2 regions of the Janthinobacterium sp. SUN118 genome follow, and region 2 is predicted to be linked to the other one. Evidence: riboswitches for the same ligand, from Rfam matches in the RefSeq annotation. Region 2 holds a riboswitch; the other holds the start of a gene.
The links. A riboswitch is a leader RNA that binds a small molecule or an ion and turns the genes downstream of it on or off. The one in region 2 is predicted to bind FMN.

Region 1: it holds a riboswitch for FMN, as region 2 does, so the genes downstream of both, O0880_RS11260 (6,7-dimethyl-8-ribityllumazine synthase) here and ribB (3,4-dihydroxy-2-butanone-4-phosphate synthase) in region 2, are expected to answer to the same signal.

What each region holds. Positions count from the first base shown of each region.
Region 1 is NZ_JAPUBV010000001.1:2,513,297-2,516,702, reverse strand. Features, by position in the region: gene O0880_RS11265 (ABC transporter substrate-binding protein) at 249-1,310, shown strand; gene O0880_RS11260 (6,7-dimethyl-8-ribityllumazine synthase) at 1,372-1,875, opposite strand; FMN riboswitch at 2,050-2,211, opposite strand; gene O0880_RS11255 (TonB-dependent receptor) at 2,286-3,406, opposite strand, start outside.
Region 2 is NZ_JAPUBV010000001.1:1,654,807-1,658,212, reverse strand. Features, by position in the region: gene O0880_RS07580 (insulinase family protein) at 1-1,319, opposite strand, end outside; FMN riboswitch at 1,505-1,655, shown strand; gene ribB (3,4-dihydroxy-2-butanone-4-phosphate synthase) at 1,750-2,397, shown strand; gene O0880_RS07570 (MFS transporter) at 2,402-3,406, opposite strand, start outside.

The sequences.
Region 1 (3,406 bases), 860 kb from region 2:
TTTGGGTTAGGGATACGGGTCGCTCCTGCCCCTACTTTCGCAAGACGCGTGCCAGCGCCAGGGGCCGGGGAAATGGCGGATGGCTGCTGCTGGCGCAACAGCGGCTGCTGGCGCGGCAGCAGCGCCAGGCGCCGGCGCTGTCGGCCAGCCAGCAAGCACAGGGCCGGGCCAGATCCGGCGGACCAGGCCCCGGCAGCGGGCATGTTTCGTGCAGCGCCTGGTCTTCCCTCACCTCACCAAGGAATCCCATGACTACCGCAACCTCCGCTGGCGCCGATACCGTCGATACCGTCTGGTTCACGCGCTGCCCCGTGCCCACGGCCACGGGCCTGGCCTACAAGCTGGGCTGGCTGGAAGAGGAATTCGCCCGCGACGGCATCGCCCTGAAAACCCTGCAGGAAGTGGGCGGCGAACTGGCGCGCCACCATTACGACCATGGCCTGTCCACGCTCGTGCGCGAAGGCGGCAACCTGCTGGCCCTGCCCGCGCGCGCGCAAGGGGCGCCCACGCGCCTGATCGGCCTCACATGGATAGACGAATGGCAAGCCATCCTCGTGCGCCCCGGCGCCGGCATCGCGACGCCGGCGCAGCTGCAGGGCAAGCGCCTGGCGCTGCCCGCCTTCCGCGCCGAGGATTTGCGCGAGAACCGGCGCGGCCGCAGCATCGCGCGCGGCATGAGCCTGGCCGGCTACAAGGGCGTGCTGGCGTCGGCCGGCTTGACGCTCGACGACGTGCGGCTGGTGGAAGTGGGAGGCGAGGCGCCAGCGGCGCAGAACCTGGGCGCGGGGCTATGGCAAGGCATAGGCCCGCTGCTGCGCGGCGAAGTCGACGCCGTCTACGTGAAAGGCGCGGCGGCGGCCGAGGCGGCACGCGCGGCGGGGCTGGAAGTGGGCATCGACATCGACGCCCTGCCCGACCGCCGCTTCCGCGTGAATAACGGCACGCCGCGCCCGATCACCGTGCATGAAACGATGCTGGAGCAGCACTTCGAGCTGGTCGTGCGCTTTCTGACGCAGACGCTGCGCGCCGCGCACTGGGCGCGCAGCCACCCGGCCGACGTGCTGGCCATCCTGCAGGGCGAGACGCGGGCCGGCGCCGACGCCGTGGCCGAAGCCTACCGCGACGGTTTTCATTTGACGCTGGCGCCCGACCTGTCCGACGAGAAGGTGGCCCTGTTCCGCCAGCAGAAGGATTTCCAGCTGCAGCACGGTTTCCTCGACCGCGACGTCGACATCGACGCCTGGATCGACCGCCGCCCCCTGGAGGAAGCGCAGCGGCGGCTGGCGGCGCTGCTGCAGCAGGCGGCGTAAAAAAGGCCAGCGCATCCAGATGCGCTGGCCCCGGCATTGCCGCTACGCGGCAAACGGCCGCTTAGGCGGCCAGCGCCGCATGCGGCGCACTGGCCGGTTGCGCCAGCCGCTGCAGCGAATGGATGGTGGCCGCGCAAGCCGTGGCCAGTTCCGCGCCCTTGACCTTGAAGTGCTGGAAGTAGAACTCCTGGTGTTCGTGGCCCGCGTGGAAGTGATGCGGAGTCAGCACGGCCGACAGCACGGGCACGCCCGTCGCCAGCTGCACCTGCATCATGCCGGAAATGACGGCGTCGGCGACGAAGTCATGGCGGTAGATGCCGCCGTCGACCACCAGCGCGGAAGCGGCAATCGCCGCGTACCGGCCGCTCCTGGCCAGCGCTTGCGCATGCAGGGGGATTTCAAAGGCGCCGGCGACGTCGACGACATCGATCTCGCCCTCGGCAAAGCCGAGGACCGCCATGTCAGCGATGAAGGACAAGCGGCATTGGGCGACGATGTCGCGGTGCCAGCCCGCCTGGATGAAAGCGATGCGCTTGCCGGGTGCGGCGTGTGAAGGTTGTGACATATAAGAAACTCCTGTTTTCAAGAATGATAAAAACAGGGCATGGGATCGAAGGGGATATGACAGGCGCAGAACAGCCGCGCCCTACTGCGCATGCAGACATACGCGCACGCGCACCGACGGCAAACGCAGGCCGTCCATGCGCCGGGCGCAGGCCGGCAGCAACACAATGATACATCCCGCTCTCTCTTTATCCGGACTATACCGTCGGCCCCGGAATCACACCGGGTCTGCTGACCTTGCCGTCCCGGTCCGAAGACCGTGCCGGCAAGCGCTCGCGGGCTAGGCACGCATGCCATTACCGCCGGTGGGGAATCGCACCCCGCCCTGAGAACGTTGCGTGGCTGCCGCACAGGGTGCGGCAGCCACGCCCGGCGACTATAGCATATCGCCCCTGTCCCTGCCCCGCGCGCCTAGAACTGCAGCGTGTACGACGCCCCCACCGTGCGGCCCTGGCCGATGATGACGGTGTCGCCATTCACCGCGCCCGGCACGAAGCTGGTGAGCGTATGGTTGCGGTAGACCTTGTCGGCCAGGTTGTTCGCATACGCCGTGATCCGTTGCTTGCCGCCCGGCAGCACATACGACAGGCGCGCATTGGCCAGCGCGAAGCCGCCCTGGTTCAGCAAGCCGCGCGCGTCGCTTTGCGGGTCGACATAGTAGTACTGCTTCGACGTGTAGCGCACGTCGCCGCTGAAGACCAGCTGCGCGCCATTGCCCAGCGGGTAGCGGTAGTCGGCCGCCAGCAGGGCCGTCACATGGGGCGAGCGCACGAATTCATTGCCGGAACGGTCGCCGCCATTGTTCTGGATGGCGAAATCGTCGAATTGCGTGCGCAGCAGGCCCACGTTGGCGTTGACGTGCAGATTGTCCGTCGGCTGCGCCTCGACCTCGAATTCGGCGCCATTCACGTGGGCCTTGCGCACGTTCTGCAGGTAGTTCACGCTTTGCGTGGGGTCGCCGTTGTACACGCCCGTGATATTCACCTGCACGTTCTTGTAGTCATAGTGGAAGACGTTGGCGTTGAAATTCAGGCGGCCATCCAGCCATTCGGACTTGATGCCCGCCTCGAACGAGTTCAGGGTCTCCGGCTTCACCGTGTTCAGGGCGCGCACGTCCGTGGCGCTCGTGTTGTAGCCGCCCGACTTGATGCCGTGCGCGTATTTCAGGTAGCCGCGCAGGGTGCGGCTGAAGCGGTACTCGGGCGTCACGTCGTAGGTCAGCGCATTCCACGTGGTCGAGGGATTCGACGTGAAGTTGTTGTTGGCCACGGAGGCGGCCGCGTAATTGCCACCCCGGACCGTGTTCCACCAGTTGGACGGATCGCCGAACGTCACCGTGTTCGATGCGGCCTGCACGCGGCGCAGGTCCAGGTCCTTGGTTTCCGTGGTCCAGCGCAGGCCGAACGTGGACAGCAGCTGCTCGCTGAAGTTGACGGTCGTGCTGCCGAAGATGGCCGCGCTGCGCGCCTTGTGCTGGTAGATGGTGCGGTTGTAGCCGACGGGCTGCGTGCTGCCCGCCAGCGCCGGCACCG
Region 2 (3,406 bases):
TGCGGCAAAAGTTCCCGTGCATACAGCAGCTCGTTGGCGATGCCGGGGATGGCTTCCTGTTCGAGGAAGTTGCGCGAATACTCGGCCACGAAACCGGCCGAATCGGACTTGTCGCGCTCGTTATAGGCGCGTTCGTAGTTGCGCAACATGTCCTTGCGCGCGCGGTCCAGCTCATCCTGGCTGAAACCGAAACGGCGCGCCCGTTCATCTTCCAGCACCAGCGCATCGATGGCCGGCTGCACGCCGCCCTTGCCCAGCAAGGCATACGCGCTGAACGATTCATAGCCGCGCACCAGCTTGCCCATGCTGCTGCCGCCCTGGATGAAGGGCGGGTTGGCCTGCTGCGACAATTCCTGCATGCGCGCGCTGAGCATCTGGCCGTACAGGTTTTCGATCATCTGGCGCCGGTAGTCGGCAATGGTGACGGGTTCCTGCGCGGCGCGGATCGGGTAGCGGATGAAGACGGAATTGTCGGCCGCCTCCTTGTCCGTGATCACCAGCGCTTCCGTCTGCGAGCGCTGCGGCACTTCCGCATACACGCGCGGACGCGGTTTCGCGGGATTTTTCAGCTTGCCGAAATGCGCGCGTATCATCGCTTCGGCCTGCTTCGGCTCGACGTCGCCCACCACCATCACGGCCATCAGGTCGGGACGGTACCAGTCCTGGTAGAAACGCTTGATGGCTTCCGGCTTGAAGGTCTTCAGCACGGACTCCTTGCCGATCGGCATGCGTTCCGCATAGCGCGAACCGTTCAGCAATTTCGGATACAGCACCTTGTTCATGCGGTCGCTGGCGCCCTTGCCCAGGCGCGCCTCTTCCAGCACGATGCCGCGCTCGCTGTTGATGTCGGCCGGATTGAACTTCAAGCCGTGCGCCCAGTCTTCCAGCACGAGGAAACCCTTTTCCAGGTTGCCTTTCCTGTTCGTCGGGATCGGCAACACGTACACCGTTTCATCAAAGCTCGTGTAGGCATTCAGGTCGGCGCCGAATTTCACGCCGATCGATTGCAGGTAAGAAATCAGTTCATTGCGCTTGAAATGCGTGGAACCGTTGAAAGCCATGTGTTCCGTGAAATGCGCCAGCCCTTGCTGGTCGTCGTCTTCCAGGATGGAGCCGGCCTTCACCACGAGGCGCAGCTCGACTTTCTGTGCCGGACGGGCATTTTTCTTGATGTAGTAGGTCAAGCCATTCGGCAATGTACCTACGGTAACTTCTGGTGCCAGCGGCAAGGGGTCGCTCAAGCGGATTTCAGCCTGGGCCATGCAGGCGCATGCCAGCAGGACGGCGCCCGAAATCAGGCGTAATTTACTCAGCTTCATGTAGTGCCTTGCGTAAGATTCAGTAAGCATACCTTACACCGAAATCGACTTTCCGCGATTAAAAACAGCTTAGGGGAAACGACTTTCCCAAGGGAACTTTGTCGAATAAGAAACTCGACCGTGCCCTGCCAGGTTTTTTCAATTGTGCTACAGTATTGCCGCCGGTCATGTGGACCGGCACAACAATACGTCTTCGGGGCGGGGTGCGATTCCCCACCGGCGGTAAGACCGGCAACGGTCAAGCCCGCGAGCGCCTGTCAAATTCCTTTTGGCAGGGTCAGCAGATCTAGTGCAAACCTAGAGCCGACGGTATAGTCCGGATGAAAGAAGATGTGCAGTAGTGTGATGTCCCATCGCCACGGCGATGCGGCCAGTTGCGTCTATTCGCTTGCCCTGCAGCGTTTTTCGCCTATGCGAGGAGCGTTTCACCATGTTAGTCAACAGCTATACCCTGCTTTCCAACGACCTCGAAGGTCGCATCCAGTCCGCCCTGGCCGCCATGCGCGCCGGCATCCCCGTCATCCTGCTCGACGATTTCGACCGTGAAAATGAAGCCGACCTGATCCTGTCGGCGGAAAAACTGACGAATGAAACCATGGCCCTGCTGATCCGCGAATGCAGCGGCATTGTCTGCCTGTGCCTGCCGACGGACGTCGTCAGCACGCTGGAACTGCCGCCCATGTCGTCCGACAACGGCAGCCGCTACGGCACGCCGTTTACCGTCTCCATCGAGGCGCGCGACGGCGTCACGACGGGCGTGTCGGCCGCCGACAGGGTCACCACCATCCGCGCCGCCATCGCCAAGGACGCCAAGCCGGCCGACCTGGTGCGTCCGGGCCACGTCTTCCCCCTGCGCGCCGCGCCCGGTGGCGTGCTCGAGCGTCGTGGCCACACGGAGGGTTCCGTCGACCTGTCGCGCATGGCGGGCCTGAACCCGGCCGCCGTGCTGTGCGAGCTGATGAATCCGGACGGCACCATGATGCGCGGCGACGATATCGAACGCTTCGCGGAACTGCATGGCATGCCCATCCTCACCATCGAGGAACTGGTCGAGTGGCGCAGCACGCGCGAGCAATAAACCTTCAGGCCGCCACGGCCTGCGGCACGTGCACGTGGCGGTGGACGAGTGCCGCCGCCAGGCCATACGCGGCGGCAATCGTCGCATAGGCCAGCGGCAAGCGCAGCGACCAGTCGGGCACCATGTGCAGGATGCTGCCGATCAGGGCCACGCCCACGAGGGCGCCGATCTGCCGGTTCGCATTCAGGGCCGCCGCCGCGCTGTTCGCATGCTGCTTGCCTGCCACCCGCATCACGGTGGCCGTCATGGCGGGAATGGCGATGCCGATGGCCACGTTCATGACGGCCGTGCCCAGCGCCAGCAGCGCAAACGGCGTGCCGGGGCGCAAGGCCATCAGCAGCAAGGCCATGACGGCGCCCACCAGCAAACCGAACAGCATCGGCCGGCGCGTGCCATGCCGTGCCGCAATACTCCCGGCCATGAAATTGCCCACCGTGTAGGCCGCCATCATGGGCAGCAGGCGCAGGCCCGACTGCAAGGCGTCGGCGCCGCCCGCTTGCTGCAGGAACAGGCTCAATAAAAACAGCTGGCCGAAGACGCAAAAGTTAATCAAAAATCCCACGCCATTGGCCGCGCCAAAACTGCTTTTGTGAAACAGTGCGCGCGGCAACAGCGGATGGCTGCCGCTGCGCTCGCGCCGCAGCAATTGCCAGGCGGCCAATACCGTCCATGCCCCTGCCGCCAGCACGCCCGGCGACAGCCAGCCCAGCACGGGACCTTCGATCAGCACGAAACTCAGGCCCGCCAGCGCCGCCACGCCCAGCGCATGGCTGAACAGCGACAGGTCGCGCGGCTGGCGGGCCGGCGCGGCCAGCAGCACCTGCGCCATGACGATGGCCAGCACGCCCAGCGGCACGTTCACCCAGAAGACGCTGCGCCAGCCGAACTGGTGCACGAGGATGCCGCCGATCAGGGGACCGGACGCGCCCGCCACGCCCACCAGCGCCGACCAGGCACCGAGCATGCGCGTGCGTTCGCGCTCGTCGTCGAAGCTGTGCGTCAGCAGGCT